DNA from 2 places in the Variovorax sp. 01N425 genome. Region 1 is predicted to be linked to the other one. Evidence: riboswitches for the same ligand, from Rfam matches in the RefSeq annotation. Region 1 holds a riboswitch; the other holds the start of a gene.
The links. A riboswitch is a leader RNA that binds a small molecule or an ion and turns the genes downstream of it on or off. The one in region 1 is predicted to bind glycine.
Positions count from the first base shown of each region.

Region 2: linked by a shared signal. The riboswitch ahead of AC1DSC_RS29055 (D-amino acid dehydrogenase) and the one ahead of gcvT (glycine cleavage system aminomethyltransferase GcvT) in region 1 are both predicted to bind glycine.

Region 1 is NZ_JBFTRJ010000012.1:29,069-33,050, reverse strand. Features, by position in the region: gene gcvP (aminomethyl-transferring glycine dehydrogenase) at 1-19, opposite strand, end outside; gene gcvH (glycine cleavage system protein GcvH) at 69-440, opposite strand; gene gcvT (glycine cleavage system aminomethyltransferase GcvT) at 487-1,665, opposite strand; glycine riboswitch at 1,711-1,826, opposite strand; glycine riboswitch at 1,839-1,929, opposite strand; gene AC1DSC_RS21455 (hypothetical protein) at 1,961-2,509, opposite strand; gene AC1DSC_RS21450 (TRAP transporter large permease) at 2,662-3,939, opposite strand; gene AC1DSC_RS21445 (TRAP transporter small permease) at 3,936-3,982, opposite strand, start outside.
Region 2 is NZ_JBFTRJ010000021.1:83,912-87,893, reverse strand. Features, by position in the region: gene AC1DSC_RS29060 (FIST signal transduction protein) at 1-493, shown strand, start outside; gene AC1DSC_RS29055 (D-amino acid dehydrogenase) at 520-1,821, opposite strand; glycine riboswitch at 1,912-2,018, opposite strand; gene rfbB (dTDP-glucose 4,6-dehydratase) at 2,246-3,328, shown strand; gene rfbD (dTDP-4-dehydrorhamnose reductase) at 3,325-3,982, shown strand, end outside.

The DNA of each region.
Region 1 (3,982 bases):
GAAGGGCGGGAATCGGCATGGCGGTGAAGGCTCGGGATGAGGAAAAGGCGGCTTGCGAACTCGGCGGATCAGGACTCGGCAGCGAACTTGTCGTAGCTGGCCGCGTCGAGCAGCGCGTCGAGCTGCGCGGGCTCGCTGAGCTTGACCTTGAAGAACCAGCCGGCGGCCAGCGGGTCGGTGTTGGCGAGCGAGGGATCGGCGCGCAGGGCTTCGTTCACTTCGGTGATCTCGCCCGACACGGGCATGAACACATCGGCTGCGGCCTTGACCGATTCGACGACACCGGCCACCTCGCCCTGGGCAAAGGTCTTGCCGACTTCGGGCAGGTCGACAAAGACCACGTCGCCGAGCGCGTCCTGCGCATGCACGGTGATGCCGACGGTGGCTGCGCTGCCTTCGGCCGAGACCCATTCGTGGTCCTTGGTGTACTTGATGCTCATGGTGGAAAACTCCTCGTGGAAAAAAAGATGATCGGGGGCGCAGCGCCTAGCCGCGGTAGTAGCGCGTCGGCACGAAAGGCAGCGTCGAGACTTCCATCGGCACCGGCTTGCCGCGCACGATGGCCTGCACGCGCGTGCCGGGCTCGGAATACGCGGTGGCCACGTAGCCCATGGCGATCGGGCGGTCGGCCGTCGGGCCGAGCAGGCCGCTCGTGACAAAGCCGATGTCCTTGCCTTCGAAGGACTGCAGCACCGTGCCGTCGCGCACCGGAACGCGTTCCAGCGCCACGAGGCCGACGCGCTTGCGCTTCAGCGTGTCGTGGTCGGTGTGGCCCGCGGCGCCGGCCGTGGCGGCGGCGAGCTGGGCCAGCACCCGGGCCGCGCCCGGAAAGCCGCCTTCGCGCGCGCCGCCGGTGCGGCGGACCTTCTGGATCGCCCAGTTGAGCGAGGCCTCGACCGGCGTGGTGGTGGTGTCGATGTCGTTGCCGTAGAGGCACAGCCCCGCTTCCAGCCGCAGCGAATTGCGCGCGCCCAGGCCAATGGGCTCGACCTCGGGCTGGGCCAGCAGCAGGCGGGCCAGCGCCTCGGCATTCTGGCCGGCCACCGAGATCTCGAAGCCGTCTTCGCCGGTGTAGCCGCTGCGCGTGGCAAAGGCCGGAATGCCGCCGATCTGCACCGCGCCGCCGGTCATGAACACGAAGCGCTCGATGCCCGGCGACAGCCGCGCCAGCACCGCGGCCGCCTGCGGGCCCTGCAGCGCGAGCAGCGCGTGGTCGGGCATGGGCTGCACATCGCAGCGTGCGCCGATCTTCTGCTGGATGTGGGCGATGTCCGCCACCTTGCAGGCGCCGTTGACGATCACGAAGATCGAGCCGTGGCCTTCGTTGAAGAACATCAGGTCGTCGAGGATGCCGCCCTCGTCGTTCAGCAGCAGCCCGTAGCGCTGCTTGCCGGGCGCAAGGTCGATCACGTCGACCGGCATCAGGGTTTCAAAGGCGGCCGCGGCGTCCGGTCCGACCAGGCGCAGCTGGCCCATGTGCGAGATGTCGAACAGGCCGGCGGCGTTGCGCGTGTGCCTGTGCTCGGCCATGAGGCCGGCGGGGTATTGCACCGGCATCGAATAGCCTGCAAAGGGCACCATGCGGGCACCGAGCTCCACGTGCAGGCCGTACAGCGGGGTCTTCAGGAGTTGTTCGGCGGAAGAGGAATCGGAGGAAGCGGCCACGGGGCACTCCAAAGGGGCAGACGAATTCCATGGCGCGAGCCATGGGCCACCCCTGCTGTCCGCTTTACCTGAGAGATTCGCCCCACGATCGGGGTTTGCTCCTTCGGTGGGCCGGCGCATCGCGTCGATGCAAGCAACAGCCTCTCTCCAGCAAGGAAGCGCCGGCATGCGCCAACGCTGTGTCAGTCCTTTTGCCTGAGCGTTCGGGAAACCCCTGCGCCTTCGGCGGCCCCGGCTGGCGGGGCTCTCTCCTGACCATGGGAGTGTAGTGGATCGCGGGCGGCCGGTCTGCGGCTCAGTGCACGGTCTCGGCCGGCGGCAGCAGCCGGTCGATGCGCTCGCGCAGCGATTCGGCCCGCTCGGCGCCGGCGGTTTTCTCGACCTCGGTGAGCATCAGCGCGGCGATGGTCAGCATCGCGCCGCGGTCGCGCGCCTCGCGCAGGGCATCGCGCATCTGCAGCGCGAACTTGGGGTCGCGCCGCACGAACATGCGCTCGCAGATGTCGAACAGGAACATGCGCGTGGTGGCCAGGGAGCGCTTGCCGTCGAAGTTGTCGGCGGCGGTGGCGAGTTGGATCGGGTCGGCCGCGGGTACCGGGGCGGGCGGCTGGGCCGCGGCCTGCGCCGCCGCGGCAGCCACCGGCTGCGCGTCCTGCAGATAGCCCTGGCGCATCAGCGCCTGGATCGCCTGCTCGGCTTCGGTGCGGCTGGCGAACAGCGGGCTGAAATCGGTCAGCGAACGCCGGCCGTCTGCCATCAGCAGCAAGGCGCGCTCGCGCTGGCTCAGCGTGCGCTGGCGGCCCTGGAGTTCGTCGCGTGCCTTGTCGGTCTTGGTGGGAAACATGGCGCCACAGCTTTTGGGGATCGAGGGCTGAAGCATCGTTGCAAGCGGTGACATCTTCATGAAACGTTTGCCTTACAGCGCCCCGGCAGCGCAAAAAAAAAGCAGCCTGCGAACAGGCTGCCGTTTCTTCCTTGTTTTTCGCGCCGTCTCAGCTACTTGGCATACACCAGGTCGCGCAGCGCCAGCGATATCCACGGCACGTAGGTGATCACCAGCAGGCAGGCCAGGATCACGAGCACGAAGGGCACCAGGTACTTCACGATCCGGTCCAGCGAGATGCGCGCCACCGTGCAGGCCGCGAACAGGTTCACGCCGAAGGGCGGGGTGATCATGCCCAGGGCGAGGTTCACCACCATGATGAGCCCGAAGTGCACCGGGTCGATGCCGAAGTGCACCGCCACCGGCGCAAGGATGGGCGCGAGCACGATGATGGCCGCGCTGGTCTCGATGAACATGCCGATGATGAACAGCGCCGCGTTCACGCCCAGAAGGAACATCGCGGGCGACTTCAGCACTTCCTGCAGCCAGTGGCCGATGGCGTCGGGCACCCCCGCGCGCGTGATCAGGAACGCGAACAGGCCCGCGTTGGCGATGATGAACATGATCACCGCCGACGACAGCACCGACTTGCGCAGGATCACGTACAGGTCCTTGGGCTTGATCTCGCGGTAGATCACCACGCCCACCACCAGCGCATAGAACACCGCCACGGCCGAGGCTTCGGTCGGCGTGAAGATGCCGCCGTAGATGCCGCCCAGGATGATGACGGGCATCAGCAGCGCCCAGCCGGCCTGCCACAGCGCCTTGCCAAACGGCATGCGGCCGTCGCCGTCGTTTTTGCCCCAGCCCTTCCACTTGCAGAAGGCCCAGACGAACAGCATGAGCGCCAGGCTGATGAGAATGCCGGGGCCGAAGCCCGCGATGAACAGCTCGCCGATCGACACCTCGGCGCTCACGCCGTACAGGATCATCGGGATCGAGGGCGGGATGATCACGCCGAGCTCGGCGCTGGTGGCCTGCAGCGCGGCCGCGTAGGCGGTGGGGTAGCCGTGCTTGATGAGCGCCGGAATCAGGATCGCGCCAATGGCGAAGGTGGTGGCCACCGACGAGCCCGACACCGCCGCAAAGATCATGCAGGTGAGCACGCAGGTCATCGGCAGGCCGCCCTGCACGCCGCCCACGATGCTCTTGGCAAACTCGACCAGCCGCCGCGAGATGCCGCCCGTTTCCATCAGGTTGCCGGCCAGGATGAAGAACGGAATGGCCGCCAGCGGAAACTTGTTGATCGAATTGAACATCTCCTTGACGGAGATCAGCATGTTGGCATTGGCCACCTGGATGCCCAGGATCGAGGCGAGCCCGATGGACACTGCAACAGAAACCGACAGTGCAAAACACAGCACCATCGTTGCAACCATCACGGGCGTCATTGCGCAGTCTCCAGCTCAAGCCGCTTGGGATCGAGAAAATTCC
Region 2 (3,982 bases), on a different contig from region 1:
GGGCCTTGCCGACGCGGGCAGCGACGGCATTCGCCGCACGGGCGACCTGGGCGCCGATGTGCTGGTGCGCCACATCATCGGCCTGGACCCCACGCGCCGCGGCATCGCGATTGCCGACGTGGCCGAGGCGGGCATGCGCCTGACCTTCTGCCGCCGCAATGCGCAGGCCGCGCGCGCCGACCTGATGCGCATCTGCGCGGAAATCCGGGAGGAACTCGAGCCCGAGGAGCAGACGCTGGCCACCGCACGCGCCGTCGCGGCCGGGGAGGCCGAAGCGGCGCCGCATCCGGCGCGCCGCATCGCGGGCGCGGTGTACGTGAGCTGCTCGGGACGCGGCGGGCCGCATTTCGGCGCGCCGGGCGCCGAGCTGCAGATCGTGCGGCATGCGCTGGGCGACGTGCCGCTGGTCGGCTTCTTCGCCGCAGGCGAGATCGCGCGCCACCACCTGTACGGCTACACCGGCGTGCTGACGGTGTTCACCAGCAAGGACTGAGTCTCCCTCGCCCTGCCTGCCGGCATTCAGGCCGGCTGCAGCACGCGCGCTGCCGGCGCAGGCATGCCGGTGAACGCAAAGTCGACCTCGGGCGCGAGTCCGCTCACGATGCGCGCAATCGACTTGCCCGAGCCGCAGGCATGCGTCCAGCCGAGCGTGCCGTGGCCGGTGTTGAGGAACAGGTTCGGCAGTTTCGTCTTGCCGATCAGCGGCACGTTGCTTGGCGTCGCGGGGCGCAGGCCGGTCCAGAACTGGGCCTGCGTGGTGTCGCCGGCACCCGGAAAGAGCTCCTCGACGCGCCGCACGATCGCCTCGCAGCGCACGCGGTTCAGGTCGCGGTCGTAGCCGTTGAGCTCGGCCGTGCCGGCAATGCGCAGGCGGTCGCCGGAAGCCGAGGTGTAGCGCGAGAACACGAGCTTGAACTCGTCGTCGGTCAGCGAGACCTGGTGCGCCCTGGAGGCGTCCTTCACCGGCAGCGTCACCGAGTAGCCCTTGGCCGGATAGATCGGCAGCCGAATGCCCAGCGGCGCGGCAACGATCGGGCTCAGCGAACCCATCGCGAGCACGAAGGCGTCGCCGCGGATGCGCTGGAAGCGGCCTTCGCTGTCGGTGGCTTCGACATGATCGATGCGGCCGCCGGCCTCACGCAGCGCGGTCACCGTGTGGCTCATGAGGAACTTCACGCCCGCTGCGGCCGCGCGCTTTGCCAGCTCGCGTGCAAAAAGATTCGCGTCGCCGGACTCGTCCTCCGCCGTGTAGGTGGCACCCGCCAGCTTCGGGCGGATGTGGGCGAGGGCGGGCTCGATCTTCACGGCTTCGTCGGCCGAGATCACCTGGCGTTCGCAACCCAATGCGCGCATCTGCTCGGCGGGCTGGAGGGCGCCGTCGAACTCCTTCTGCGTCGTATAGAAGTGCAGGATGCCCTGCGTGCGCTGGTCGTATTGGAGGCCGGCGTCGGCACGCAGCTGCTGCAGCACCTCGCGGCTGTAGGTGCCCAGGCGCACGATCTGCTCGATGTTGTGCCGGGTGCGCGCCGGCGTGCATTCGCGCAGGAACTGCAGGCCCCAGAGCCATTGGCGCATGTCGGCGCGGATGCGAAAGAGCAGCGGAGCGTCTTCCTTGCCGAGCCATTGCAGCACCTTGAGCGGCGCGCTCGGGTTGGCCCAGGGTTCGGCATGGCTGACGGAGATCTGCCCGCCGTTGGCAAAGCTGGTTTCGGCGGCCGGCGTGGCCTGCCGGTCGATCACGGTCACCTCGTGGCCGAGTTGCTGGAGGTAGTAAGCAGAAGTCACGCCGAGCAGGCCGGCGCCAAGAACGATCACACGCATTTCAAGTACCTTTGAAGATTGGCACTTGAACGGCGGACTTGGTGTGCTACTGATTCAATAGCAAGCAACCGGACGAACGCCGTCCAAGTTGCCGCTCCCCCTGTCCTTGGTACCTGAGAGATTCACCTGTTGCACCTTGCAACGGGTTTGCTCCTTCGGTGCATCACGCGAGGTGATGGCTCTCCAGACGGCTTGTCAGTTGATGCAGTACGTGCCACGCAACTCTTTGAAAGAACTTCAAGGAATCTGTGGGCCAACCTGAGCGTTTATGGGAGTTTGCGCCTTCGGTGAAGTAGTAATAGGTACTACTCGCTCTCCTGCAGTGAAACGATTGTAGGCGGGGACCGCAAAGCCGCCAACCATGAATTTTGACAATTCGGACCAATGGGATAATTGTCATTGATTCGAAACTTCGGGGAGACTCATGATCCTGGTAACCGGCGGCGCGGGCTTTATCGGCGCCAACTTCGTACTCGACTGGCTGGCGCAGAGCGACGAGCCTGTCGTGAACCTCGACAAGCTGACCTATGCCGGCAACCTCGAGACGCTCGCGTCTCTCAAGGGCGACCCGCGGCACATCTTCGTGCAGGGCGACATCGGCGACAGCGCGCTGGTCGACCGCCTCCTGGCCGAGCACAAACCGCGCGCCATCGTGAACTTTGCTGCGGAATCGCACGTCGATCGCTCCATTCACGGCCCCGAGGACTTCGTGCAGACCAACGTGCTGGGCACCTTCCGCCTGCTCGAGTCCGTGCGCGGCCACTGGAGCGCGCTGCCGGCCGAGCAGAAAGCCGCCTTCCGCTTCCTGCACGTGTCGACCGACGAGGTCTACGGCTCGCTCTCCAAGACCGACCCCGCCTTCACCGAAGAAAACAAGTACGAGCCCAACAGCCCCTACTCGGCCAGCAAGGCCGCGAGCGACCACCTCGTGCGCGCCTGGCACCACACCTACGGCCTGCCGGTCGTCACCACCAACTGCTCCAACAACTACGGGCCCTTCCACTTCCCCGAGAAGCTCATCCCGCTGATGATCGTCAACGCCCTGGCCGGCAAGCCGCTGCCCGTGTATGGCGACGGCATGCAGGTGCGCGACTGGCTCTACGTGAAGGACCACTGCAGCGCCATCCGCCGCGTGCTCGAAGCCGGCCGGCTCGGCGAGACCTACAACGTCGGCGGCTGGAACGAGAAGCCCAACATCGAGATCGTCAACACCGTCTGCGCGCTGCTCGACGAACTGCGCCCGCGCGCCGACGGCAAGCCCTACAAAGAGCAGATCAGCTACGTCACCGACCGCCCCGGCCACGACCGGCGCTACGCCATCGATGCGCGCAAGCTCGAGCGCGAACTCGGCTGGAAGCCCGCCGAAACCTTCGACAGCGGCATCCGCAAGACCGTCGAGTGGTACCTGGCCCATGGCGAATGGGTGCGCAACGTGCAAAGCGGCGCTTACCGCGAATGGGTCGAGAAGCAATACGACGCCGCCCCCGCGGCCAAGGCTGCGGCATGAAGCTGCTGCTGCTGGGCAAGGGCGGCCAGGTCGGCTGGGAGCTGCAACGCAGCCTCGCGCCGCTGGGCGAGCTGGTTGCGCTCGACTTCGACAGCACAGACTTCAACGCCGACTTCAGCCGCCCCGAGCAACTGGCCGACACCGTACTCAAGGTGCGCCCCGACGTTATCGTCAATGCCGCGGCCCACACCGCCGTCGACAAGGCCGAGAGCGAGCCCGAGTTCGCGCGCAAGCTCAACGCCACCTCGCCCGGCGTGGTGGCCGAGGCCGCGCAGCAGATCGGCGCGCTCATGGTGCACTACTCCACCGACTACGTCTTCGACGGCAGCGGCAGCACGCCCTGGAAAGAAGACGACGCCACCGGCCCCCTCAGCGTGTACGGCCGCACCAAGCTCGAAGGCGAACAACTGGTGGCCAGGCACTGCGCGAAGCACCTGATCTTCCGCACCAGCTGGGTCTATGCCGCGCGCGGCGGCAACTTTGCCAAGACCATGCTGCGCATCGCCGAGGAGCGCGATCGCCTGACCGTCATCAACGACCAGTTCGGCGCGCCCACCGGTGCCGAGCTGCTGGCCGACGTCACGGCGCATGCCATCCGCGCCACGCTGCAGGACCCGGCCAAGGCCGGCCTGTATCACGCGGTGGCCGGCGGCG